Regions from separate parts of the Fictibacillus sp. KU28468 genome, predicted to be linked through region 1. Evidence: predicted binding sites of a transcription regulator. Region 1 holds the regulator's gene; each other region holds the start of a gene.
What was found. Region 1 encodes LexA, which represses DNA repair genes until DNA is damaged. Its sites were predicted from a motif close to CGAACATATGTTCG; they were not measured.
Positions count from the first base shown of each region.

Region 2: the regulator LexA is predicted to act here: its motif matches at 1,675-1,688, upstream of OKX00_RS14925 (WYL domain-containing protein).
Region 3: the regulator LexA is predicted to act here: its motif matches at 1,930-1,943, upstream of OKX00_RS22025 (YolD-like family protein).
Region 4: the regulator LexA is predicted to act here: its motif matches at 1,767-1,780, upstream of OKX00_RS11320 (Y-family DNA polymerase).

Region 1 is NZ_CP110666.1:2,434,933-2,438,094, forward strand. Features, by position in the region: gene OKX00_RS12650 (DUF896 domain-containing protein) at 47-286, opposite strand; gene OKX00_RS12655 (YneB family resolvase-like protein) at 331-987, opposite strand; gene OKX00_RS12660 (cell division suppressor protein YneA) at 995-1,273, opposite strand; gene lexA (transcriptional repressor LexA) at 1,429-2,049, shown strand; gene cysI (assimilatory sulfite reductase (NADPH) hemoprotein subunit) at 2,115-3,162, opposite strand, start outside.
Region 2 is NZ_CP110666.1:2,884,901-2,888,062, reverse strand. Features, by position in the region: gene abc-f (ribosomal protection-like ABC-F family protein) at 1-711, shown strand, start outside; gene OKX00_RS14930 (STAS domain-containing protein) at 782-1,615, shown strand; gene OKX00_RS14925 (WYL domain-containing protein) at 1,729-1,932, shown strand; gene OKX00_RS14920 (YhjD family protein) at 1,955-2,323, shown strand; gene OKX00_RS14915 (serine/threonine-protein kinase) at 2,377-3,015, shown strand; cyclic di-GMP riboswitch class I at 3,094-3,162, shown strand, end outside.
Region 3 is NZ_CP110666.1:4,172,324-4,175,485, reverse strand. Features, by position in the region: gene OKX00_RS22035 (HNH endonuclease) at 1-974, shown strand, start outside; gene OKX00_RS22030 (DUF1878 domain-containing protein) at 1,110-1,466, shown strand; gene OKX00_RS22025 (YolD-like family protein) at 1,569-1,898, opposite strand; gene OKX00_RS22020 (hypothetical protein) at 2,036-2,191, shown strand; gene OKX00_RS22015 (sce7726 family protein) at 2,802-3,162, shown strand, end outside.
Region 4 is NZ_CP110666.1:2,184,493-2,187,654, reverse strand. Features, by position in the region: gene OKX00_RS11325 (AAA family ATPase) at 1-308, shown strand, start outside; gene OKX00_RS11320 (Y-family DNA polymerase) at 473-1,726, opposite strand; gene OKX00_RS11315 (tetratricopeptide repeat protein) at 2,228-2,713, shown strand; gene OKX00_RS11310 (GNAT family N-acetyltransferase) at 2,842-3,162, shown strand, end outside.

The DNA.
Region 1 (3,162 bases):
CAACAAAATAGCCTGATTTCTTTGTACTGAAATCAGGCCTTTTTACTTAATGCTTCATATTGTTCTGGCTTTTTTTACTTTCTTTTAGCTTATCCGGTGTTACATCATTGCCTTCCGGGTCAATGATCTTCAATGAATGCAATCTATTTTGAAAAGAAGTTCTGACGTTTTTCAGATACTCTTCCCTTAATTGCTTTTGTTCTTTGGCTTCTTCTGTTGACAAACCTTCTTGTTTAGATTTTTTGGCAAGAAAATTTATCCGTTCCAGTTTATCTGGTGTAAGCATGGAACACCTCTCCTTTTTCTTCGATATCCCTATCGTAACGAATATTAAGTAGAGTTTCCAGTCGGAGCACCTTCTAAATACTCCTTATACCTGCGGTGAACTGTCGCTTTTGATGCTTCATATCCAAAACCCCTTAGCGTAACGGCAATTTCTGCAAACGTAAGATCCATTCCTCTAAGCCGTATGATTTCATCAACCGGAAGTACCTTCCGGTCTCTTCCTCCATGATGGATGTTCTTTAAATTCTTTTGTGGTTTATAGCCTTTTTGAACAGCCTTCCTCATTCCTCTTTTTATCTTTAAGTTATGCAGCTTGCGCTGATATTCCTCTACAACGGCAACGATTTCAAGCACCATAGACTCCGCTTCGGAAAGATGGTATTCCCCTTGGCTGCTGTAGGTATAAACTTTAATGTTCCTCTTCTGAAGTTCGTGAAGAAGAACGATCTTGGCGTTCCCCCTGCCCAAGCGGGTATCATCCGTTACAAGAAGAACATCAAATTCTTCGTTTTGGGCCCGCTCGATTACCTCAAACAAACCATCCCGTTCCAGGCTGTATCCGCTTTCTCTATCTTTTATGACAGAGACAATGCCGAACCCATGGCTGAATGCCAGCTGTCTCAATTCATCTTCCTGCCGGGATAAAGAGGATGTCTGCTCTTCCTTTTCGGTGCTTACTCTGCAATAAATGATCGATCTCAATTGTGCCTCACCTGTCTTCTTCTGCCTTGATGGGTATCGTTAATTTCTGTCCTGGGGTAATGGTTCCTGCCTGTATTCCGTTATTCTTTTCAACCCAGTTGACAAATTCCCAATTTGAACCTTTGTCCTTCGTATATTCTTCGGCGATCTCCCAAAGTGAATCACCTTTATTAACGATAATCTCCATATATTCTCTGGATCCTTCTGCGTGAGACTGATAAGCGAACATAATAAAACCTGCTGCAACAATAGATAATAGCATAAATACCGGTGAAAATCCCTTCATCGTATATCTCCCCTTTGCGAATATGTGTTCTTATTAATTTTTATTATAATAGGAACACCTGTTCTTTACAAGGGTTTTCTTCGAACTTATGTTTGTATATCTTGTTCCTGCATGCTATACTTTTTTCAAGAGTATTCAGTGAATGAGGTGTAATCATGACAAAATTATCCAGAAGACAAATCGATATCCTGGACTTTATTAAGGAAGAAGTAAACGCGAAAGGCTATCCACCCTCAGTCAGGGAAATCGGTGAAGCAGTTGGACTGGCTTCAAGCTCAACCGTACACGGCCATTTATCCAGGCTTGAGAAAAAGGGGCTGATCAGGCGTGATCCTACCAAACCCAGGGCCATTGAAGTGCTCGGCCTCGAATCAGATCAGATCATAAACAGAACGCGATCAGTTAATGTACCGATCATCGGTAAAGTTACCGCGGGTTCCCCGATTACAGCTATCGAAAACGTTGATGAATATTTTTCATTGCCAGAACACGTTGTAGGAGACGATAATGTTTTTATGTTAACTGTAGAAGGAGACAGTATGATAGAAGCTGGCATCTACGACAGGGACCTCGTGGTCGTCAAGCAGCAGCCAACAGCTGAAAACGGTGACATCATTGTGGCCATGACAGAAGAAAATGAAGCGACTGTAAAACGCTTTTTTAAAGAAAAAGACCACATTCGCCTGCAGCCGGAAAACGCCGCTTTATCTCCAATTTTGCTGCAAAATGTGACCATACTTGGTAAAGTAATCGGTGTATATCGAACACTTCAATAAAAAAAAGCAAAAAACAGCGACCCCGCACACAAGGCTGGGTCGCTGTTTTAGTTATAAGGATAATATTAATTATGAAAGTTTGTACCGTCCGTCGTTGCTTCTATAATGCCCGCACGAATCACAAAGTCTCCAAAGTGCTCGCCTTCTTCGCGTTCTTTCGCAAATCTAGGGAACAGCATCTTCAATTCTTTTAAAATCTCTTCCTCCCCTATGTTTTCACGATACATTTTGCTCAATCGGCTGCCGTCAAACGCTGCACCCAAATACATGTTATATTTTCCTGGCGCTTTACCGATAAACCCAATTTCACCTAGCGCATGGCGGGCACATCCATTGGGGCAACCCGTCATTCGAACGGTAATCTCTTCGTTTCTCAAGCCGTTTTCTTCAGCTATGTTATCGATCTTGTTCATTAGCACCGGAAGATAGCGTTCTGCCTCCGCCATGGCTAGACCGCAAGTAGGAAGGGCCACACAAGCCATGGAATTGCGCCGGATCGCAGAAACTTTTTGGCTGTCGAGCATTCCATACTGTTCCAACAACTCTGTAATCTCTTGTTTCTTCTCTCTCGTAATATTGGCAATTATAAGGTTCTGGTTGGCGGTCAAACGGAATTCCCCTTTATGGACCTTCGCGATTTCCCTTAAACCGGTCATCAGCTTGCAGTTCTCAAAATCCGTGATACGGCCGCCTTCAACAAACAGAGTAAAATGCCAATTCTCCTGCACACCCTGTACCCAGCCATACCGGTCTCCATTATCTTCAAAAGAAAAGTCTTTCGCTTCATCCAGACTCCAGCCTAAACGGTTTTCCAGCTCTTCTTTAACGGTTTGAAGACCTAACCGGTCGACTGTATATTTAAAGCGGGCGTTCTTACGCTGTGAACGGTTTCCATAATCTCTCTGAATGGTAATGACTTTTTCAGCCACCTCAAGAATCTGGTCGGGTGTGCAAAAACCAATCACTTTTGACAGCTGCGGATAGGTTGCTTTATCTCCATGTGACATTCCCATGCCTCCACCAATGGACACATTAAATCCAATTAGCTTCCCATCTTCTACTACGGCGATTAAACCGAGGTCCTGTGAAAAGACATCAATGTCATTGGAAGGT
Region 2 (3,162 bases), 450 kb from region 1:
GCTATAGAAAGGATGCAGAAAATCAAACGTCCGTTACTTAACCGCAGAAAGACAGAAATCTCGTTTCAGATGAAGGATCGAAGCGGAAAAGAAGTCCTTTCTATGCTGGATGTGACGGCAAGCTATCCTGGCAGGGAAATACTGAAACAAGTTGATCTTTTTATCCGTTTTGGTGAAAAGGTTGCAATTGTAGGCAACAATGGGACAGGAAAATCTACCTTGTTAAAAGCGATCTTAGGGGAGCAGGAAGTCACTGGTCTTATTGAGATTGGAAGATCCGTTAAACTTGGATACCTTTCCCAGACCGGACTGAACAGTCACCCGGATGAAACGGTATTGTCTGCTTTTCGTGAAGCTGTTCCTGTTGATGAAGGGGCAGCAAGGCATTTGCTTGCCAAGTTTTTATTTTATGGACAATCCGTGTTCAAGAAGGTGAGGGATTTAAGCGGAGGAGAGAATACCCGCCTTCGCTTTGCACAGCTCGTCCACCAGGATGTTAATCTGCTGCTGCTTGATGAGCCGACCAACCATCTGGATATTGATTCACGTGAAGTCCTGGAGGATGCTCTGGAAGAATATAACGGAACTGTCGTAGCTGTCTCGCATGACCGGTACTTCTTAAATAAGCTCTTCAACCGTGTGGCCTGGGTTCATGAAGGAGAGATCAAAGAATATTTAGGCACTTATGATGAGGCTCGTCGTCAAAGGTAGGAAATCGTTTATTGTAAGCCTTCTATAGTGTATGATGATAGGACAATATAAACGATATGAGGGGTAGACGATGGACAAGAACTTAAGAGCTCTGGGAGACTGCATTATTCAGCATAAAGTGGAACTTGCTGAGGCCGTAACGCAGAATCGGATAAAGAATGGGATCAATCCGCCGAATGACCAGCAAAAGCAGCTTTTAATCGATTGGCGCATCGAACTGTTTCAATTCATCGGTGAAGCATTATTCTCAAACCTCGAACAATCAGAAAAAAGATTTTTAGAATGGGGAAAAAAAAGCGGGGAAATTGCGGTAGAAATCAATTTGTCCCTTGATACAGCCCTCGATTCTACACGGCTTTACCGGACGATCATCTGGGAATTCATTGGAAAAGAAGTGGAAAGAAATGATTACGATAACCATACAGTCATGAAGGCTGTGACTATTATTGATCCATTATTGGATAAGGTGGTTTATTCTTTCAGTGTGGCCTATGTCGACTATAATAATCATCTGCTCGACTTGGCCAGAGAGGCACTTGAAGAGCTGTCTGTTCCTGTTGTCCGCCTTACGCAGACCGTCGGGGTCCTGCCTCTCGTCGGCCCCATTGATACCCACCGCTCGAAATTGATCATGGAGATCGCTCTTAATGAATGTATGGAGATGCAGATTGAGCACCTTTATATTGATTTATCAGGTGTTCCAATCATTGACACGATGGTCGCCCATAACCTTTTTCAAGTGATTACATCCTTAAAGCTTCTCGGTGTGGAGGTAACATTGACAGGCATGCGGCCAGAACTTGCTCAGACCGTTGTTGCTCTGGGAATTAGCTTTGAGGGATTTTCCATCGCAGGAAGCCTTCATCAGGCACTGGGACAGAAAGGATTATTGCAAAGCGTGTAATAATATTAGGGTTTATGCCTATCCTTACTAAGGGTAGGCATATTTTTCTAGTTGCATAAAGAACGTTTGTTCGCATATACTATGAATAAATAAATGGTAAGGCGGTGGCTAAAATGAATCGATTGCTGATGCGTTGTGTGTCTGAACGTTCTCCCTTTATGATGATCTATCAGTCTGGCGGCGGGCAGTTTACTCAGCGTTACGTTTTTCCGGTTTCTTGTGAAGGAGAAACGTTAACCGCCTATTGCTGTCTTCGAAAACAAATCCGTACGTTTAAGCTGTCTAATATTTTGTCGGTTGCCGGAAAAACGGGTTGAACGGCGATCGGGAGGAACAAAAATGTTATATGGCGATGAAAGAGATCGTATACTAGTAGATAAATATATTATGTATCCTATGCTGCTCACCATCTTTAACCGTGATTTAAAAGTGATAGCCGTTTCTCCTTTCAAATTAAGGCAGCCGTATGTCACCCTCATCGAGAACGTGATGAATGCCATCAGTTTTGAATTAAGAGATGTAAAAAAAGAAATGATGGCCCGTAAAATTAAAGTAACGGATGGAAGGCCAGTGGATGACATCACAGAATATCAGATTTTTATCCGGGGATATCAGGAAGTCATGAGATTCCCGAACGTCCATCTTCGAAATAAAGCAGAATTGCTGATGAAACATTTTCTTTTTGGTACGATGATAGAGCGCAAATAGCAGAGCTGTTCAAAGCTTTCGGCGAGAGACTTAGGAATCGGGCCAGGTGAATCATGAAAAAGTATACGGAGTTATCAGAGGAGTTAACACAAGAAGTAAAAATAATTAGCAGGAATCCCGGTGATCCTGTGGAAGTTCTGTTTGCTCCTCAACCGTGGGAGCTTCTGGGCTGCGGCAATTATGCTGCCGTTTTCGTCCATCCTGATTTCCCTGACCAAGTCGTTAAGATTTACGGCAGAAATCATGAAGACCTGCTTGAAGAGATATCTGTTTACCGGCAGCTGGGTGAGCACCCTGGGTATTCACGCTGTTACGGATATGGAGAACGCCATTTGATCCTAAAGCGAATCGAAGGAATAACACTTTATGATTGCCTGCATAAAGGGGTGAAAATTTCCGAAAACGTGATTCGTGACGTGGATGAAGCACTCTGCTATGCTCGAAACCGCGGCCTTTTTCCCCGGGATGTTCACGGGAAAAATGTAATGATTTCTAATGGGCGGGGAATCATTGTGGATGTTTCAGATTTTTGCAAGAAAGAGGAATGCTATAAATGGAAAGATTTAAGAAAGGCTTATTATAAAATCTATCAGCCGTTCTTTTATAGATTCCCTCTTAGAGTTCCTTATCCGGTGCTGAATGGTGTACGAGTCGGCTATCGATGGTACAAAAGATGGAAAACGAAAAAATAGGTCTAAGGTTCGTGTTTGATGTTGGTAAAAATAGGTTATATGGTATATAATTACTATATTGGATAAATAAAAGAGACCTTTGTCTCAGAGCAAACCATCTGAAAAGGTGGGACGCAAAGCCGCGGGCCTAATGTTTGTAAAAACTAT
Region 3 (3,162 bases), 1.7 Mb from region 1:
GAGTAATACTTCAGCCTACGGGAAATAAAGATGCCAGAGAACACTATGTTGATACATTGGTAAGACCTGTAGATATATTAAGGATAAAACCTTTTGTTTCTTCTGAAGAGTACAATTATTTGAAGGATATGTACCCAGACGGATTAGTTCCGACGTGGGGAGTCACTCCGGGTGTAAATAACGTCAATGCTAATAAATGGAGTAAAATACAACCAGCTGATGTAACGTTCTTTTCCGCCAATAAAATCTTGTACTCATATGGATTTGTAACTTTTAAAATACAAAATAAGCAATTGGCGCAAAATCTTTGGGGTTTTAACATCAAAGGAGAAACATGGGAATACATATATTTTTTAGATGAAATAAGAGAACATGATATACAAATCTCCCTATTTAACAAAGTTGTAGATTATGCAGAAAATTATAAGGTACAAGGGTTTGCAGTTCTTGATGAAGATAAGAGTGAATCCGTACTAAGCTATTTTGGTCTTCATAGTGAAACTGTAATACAGCCAGTTAGTGAAGTTGAATATCAGAATATTATTGAAAACTTCGATTGGAAGGACTTAGATACTGAAGGGAAATCAAAGAGTAGAGCTGAACAAGGTTTTTTAAGAACTACATTATTTCGCAATAAAACAACATCGAATTGTGGAATTTGCGGAAAAGAGTATCCGATTTCATTTTTAGTGGCAGCACATATTAAAAAAAGATCCCTTTGTTCCAAAGAAGAAAAGCTGGATTTTAAAAATATAATTATGCCGATGTGTAAATTTGGTTGTGATGATTTATTTGAGAAAGGATACATTACAATTTTGAATGGAACTGTAAAATCAAATGGTAAAACAAGTACCGAAGCTTTAGAGAATTATCTAAACAGTATAGTAGGAAAGAAATGTGACTATTGGAACGAAAGTACTGTTAATTACTTTGAATGGCATCGTCACCATCATTCTTTATCAAAAGTTAGATAAGAAATCTAAGATCAATAGTGTATCCCGCAAGTTAATAACCATTTATTTGAGCCGTTAATATGGAAAAATTTAGATGGTCAAAAGGAAATAACTCCCTTCGGGTCGAAAGTAGTAGGTAGAAGGGAGGAGAACTGTATGGAAAAGGAATTAGAACAACGCCTTGATTTTATTGAATTTAGACAAAGATTATTGTTTACTAATTCAGAAGTCGATAGAGTCCTTTTTGATCATGATGTAACCAGAGAACAATACAGTAGGATTTTAGATTTGTTTGATACTTTAAGATCATCATGTGATATAGGTGAAAAAATAAGCAGTGTTCATTATGAATCTGAAATTTATAAAATTGTCCCACATCGAAATCATAATTACCACTTTGCAGAAGAAGTTGCTCAATCCTTACATGAAGAAGGACGATACGAAGAAGTTTTTGAAGCATTGTATGGTCATGCTCCAAAATTTCAGTCTTATTTAGACAAACATAATGCGTAAGAAAAAAGCACTCCAAAGAGGGTGCTTTTTTGTTTCTTAAGGAGGTCTTTTCACACCAAAAAGCGTAAATCCTTAAGAATGCTTCTGTATATATATTAAAGGTTAATGAAATTTCACATCCACCAAATCATCAAGATTAATTTTATGTAGTTCATTGTGGTAGTCCACAATCCTCCACTCACGTTTAGAGTCATCAAGATAGTGTACTTTTCCAATAAGTAAGTGAAAATCATGGTACTTAAAGTATGTAATACATAAGAATAAGTCTTCAGCCATTGCTTCACATATTGTTTCTTCAATTAACTCCAATTGTTGTTCATCAAGTTCAGGTTTCACTTTTTCATTTTGTTCTAAATCAAACTCCCTTAGTTGCTTTACATGTTCGGGCAGCATCATAGCAGTCCATTTAATTGCGCCACGATCTCTAATCATAATACCCACCTCCTTTAGAATATAATACAACCGAACAAGTGTTCTTGTAAACGGGTGGGTTTTAACCTTTATTGTAAAATCTTGTTTTCTAAAAGAAGGTCAGTGGAACACCTCTGTTAAAGGAGGTATTAAAGTGTATGTCTAAAAACAGTAAAAAGAGAAGAATAAAAAGAAAAAACAGCCAGACAAAAACAAATGATATAGGCTTTTTGAAAGATTATATACCATTTGCAAATGAGAAAATTGATTCAACACTCTCCATCGTAATCTTTACAGCTTTCTGCTATATTTGAGCATCCATATATGAAGCAATAAAAAGGCATGTTCTTGAGATTCCCCCAGAATAAGCAGACGGAATAGACCTAAAATACTATATCCCATTAGTTTCTTATTAAATTAATTAGCATGTTTTTTAGCGCACGAAAGAAATACCTCAATAGACAGTATTTGGACAACAAAAATTAACTTTTATACGCAATAAAATAAACCGACTTGTGGGAGTGAAGCAGCATATTGTAATGTCAACAAACACTATTATTATTTTAGTGGAAAGCACCCCCTTTCAGATAGGTATTAGTACAATAACTAGACCATTATGTTAAATCTATAGGAGGTAATATAAGGGATAGGGAAATATGAGATAAAAGATTCTAAAGAAGACTATTGGAGAACAATAATCCCAGACAACATATAAAATTGTTCTAGGTCAGTCATTAATCCGCTAAGCAAATTTTTATATTCTATTTGTGATTTATTGGTTTTGTATGGGATAATATTACTAGATTTATTTCATGTTGACATTATATACCCTGTATTAATATATTTAAATGCTGTAGTAGTTAGGAAAGTGTGATTAATTTGGATTATATGTACATAAACAGATTTTTTAGCAAAAAATTTTTAATGGATAAATTGTTTACAGACGTATTTGATTCAAAGGTTTTTAATGAGGAACTTAAGAAAAATTATAATTTTTTAAAGAATGGTTATAGAAATGAATTTTTCTTTAAAAACACTTTATTTAATAAGTTAGTATTGGGTAAGTACAGTTTAACAACAACCGCTGCATTTGCTGAAGTTATTGTTAAAAAATCAAAAGCAGATTTTGTTTTAATTAATCGTAATAAAGGGATGGTTTATGAAATAAAAACTGATTTAGATAACCTTGATAGATTAGTGTACCAATTAGACGATTATTCAAGTGCGTTTAACTTAGTGTACGTAGTTACATCTGAAAAGAATTATTATCCAGTTTACAAAGTAG
Region 4 (3,162 bases), 250 kb from region 1:
ACCGTGACCTTTTAGTTTTTCTTTCAATTGATGAAGTAGTCCGTATGGAACGATTAAGGAGAAGGGAAATTGAACGAATTAATCTTAATCAAATGTGGCTAGATGAAAATGGTGAATATACGAATGACTTTTTAGAATGGTGTAAAACATATCTGTCGGAAGAAGATAAGAGTATGGCGGGTACTTATGCGGAACAATCCTATCAAATGGCAATTTCAAAGAGTGCTGTTTTAAAACTCGACAGCTCTCGCCCCCTCGAAGAACTCCACGCAGAAATTAAGAACAGATTAGGTCAACATGCTGATTAACATGAAAGTAAGCTGTCGAATTGATGTACCGTAAAGTATAGGAATTACACGAAAGCAGGGTTGCTGCGAATTCCTGTTTTTGTGAAGTTTGCGGAGTAGATGATTTATCAAATAAAGAAAAAGCCGCTCAGGCGGACGAGAGAGCTTGGCGATTGCCAAGCTCTTTATCCTTTATGTCCACCGATTAACTTACTTCTATGGAGAGCTGTACCTGCTTTGGTGAACGATACGGCTCTTAATAAAGATGCAGGACCATGTTTTCTTCTTATTTCATCCATCGTATAACCTAGTCGATTTCGTTTAGGATTATCTAAATCAACCAACGATAACTGTATTTCGGAATCATCCACAACGTTAGAAATCCTAACATCTATACTTCTCACCACGTCGCCATTATAAAACTTCTCAAACAATTCAAGACAAACCTTATAGACATCCATCGTGATATTGGTCGGTTGATCGATTGTTTTTGCTCGGTGGAATCCGCCGCCGAAGGAATCTTTGGAGTAACCGATACCTAAACTAATCGTTCTTCCCGCTTTGTGTGCAGACCTTGTTCGCCTGGCCACTTCTTCGCAGATTTCTAAGATCACATGCTTTACTTCTTCTTTGTCTGTGTAGTCCCTCAATAGAATTTGGCTTTTTCCAAAACTGATTTGGCCCAGTATAATAGGTGCACCAAGATCACTATGGTCGATACCGTGAGCGTGATAATAAAGCTGGTTTCCCATGATTCCAAACTTCTTTTCAAATAGTTCTAAAGGGTAGTGGGCTAAGTCACCCACTTTAACGATACCCATTCGGTTTAATGTATTTTGTAGTCTTGAACCGATACCCCACATTTCAGACAGTGGGGTAACCGGCCATAATTTTTGAGGGACTGATTCATATGTCCACTCGGCAATCCCTTCTGTTGTTTTTTTAGCATCAAGGTCCAGACATAGTTTACTGAGCAACATGTTCTCACCGATTCCGATTGCTACTGTGAGTCCTAACTCTTCAAATATCTCCTTTTTTATCCTTCTTGCGATTGACCATTTGTCACCAAAAATACGTTCAACAGGATTTACTCGTATGAAGGCTTCATCTATGGAATAAACGTGTATATCTTCTCTAGCTGCATAACGATGGAAAATTTTGGTTACTTCCATAGACATTTCAAGGTAATACTTCATTTCCGCATTTACGATGTGGATCTCTTTATGTTTGGGTATCTCAAACAAGCGGCTTCCTGTTTTGATACGATATTTTTTTTTCATAAGGGGGGTTGAAGCTAAAACGACACTCCCTTGGCGATCGGTAGCTCCAACAACAGCTAAGTAGGTGGTTAACGGATCTAAGCCTCTTTTTATACACGAACATGAAGCATAAAAGCTCTTTAAATCAATACATAATATGCTTTCTCTTATGAAATCCATGATTAACACCCTCCCGAACTATGTTTCTCTTTATTATATGCGAATGTATGTTCTTGTTTAACTGGTAAATTTAAGGAGGTTAATTTAGACTGCTATCTCCTGCCATAATTAACGAAGGGTTAGACGAAGAGGGAATTGTTAAATTTGGTTGAATTCCATTAACGATCGATAAAATTAAAAGGACTAGTGGTATAGATAAAAGGACATTCGAGGTTCTGTTATTCTTGAAATAAACCATTGTTTAACAAGGATTTATTTTTAAATACGTTGCCAAGATGAAGTATTTTATAATGGAAATATGTTGTAATTGGAGGAATGGCTATGGCTCATTATTTGGATTATGCGGAATACCCAACAGAGGAAACATGGAACAAGTTATATGACAGAAAAAAGAAGGCTTTCGACAGATTTAAGTTTTCAAGGCTGGAGGTGGCACTTTTTCCTAAACTAACGTAAAACAGTTTAGTGGTATAAACAGATAAAGTATAGGGGTTGAGGATGATGGAAAAAGAGCTATACAAAGCAATTGAATTACGGAAAGGTGGAAACCATAAAGAATCCAACAAATTACTTATGAAACTGGTACATGAGTTTCCTGATGATGCATCGATAAACTATCAATGTGCATGGAGTTTTGATTTATTAGGGGAAGAATCGAAAGCAGTCCCCTTTTACGAAAATGCAATTAAATTAGGGTTGTATTCAAAGGACCTGGAGGGAGCCTTATTGGGATTAGGGAGTACATATAGAACATTAGGAGAATATGAAAAGTCCAAAAGTACATTTCTAAAGGGAATTGAATCATTTCCAAACAATAAAGCAATTCAAATCTTCTATTCGATGACCTTATATAATTTGAACGAACATAGTAAAGCGATGGAGTTATTATTAAAATGCTTAACAGATACAACAACTGACGATGAAATTTTAGGTTATAAAAAAGCAATTGATTTCTACTCGAATAAATTAGATGAAATTTGGGAGTAGTTTGTGAAAAGAGGTACTTAAAGTAACGGGTGCGTTAGTTGAAGAAAACGGAGCTGTCTTTAAAGGGCAGATTAGTTAAAGAATTTAGTAAATGAGGTTGAACTTTCTTGGGTAATGGAGGGGCTATTATGATGATAATTAGAGCTGTTAAACAAGAAGAAAATAGTTTTATCGAAGATTTTGTTTATGAAATATTCAAGAATACGAGCTATTCAGATGGTGTAGTTGAAAAATCTCTTGTAAGAGAGATTCGGGAAAAACAATATTACATCCCACAATTAGATTTAGTTGCTGAGGAGAAAAGGGAAATTATAGGACACTTTATACTTTCAAAACTTCCAATAAGTAATAAATATGAAAACGAAATTTTAATGTTATCCCCCGTCTCTGTGGCAATTGAAAAGCAACGACAAGGTGTTGGTACGTTTATGTTGCAGGAAGGTATTAAA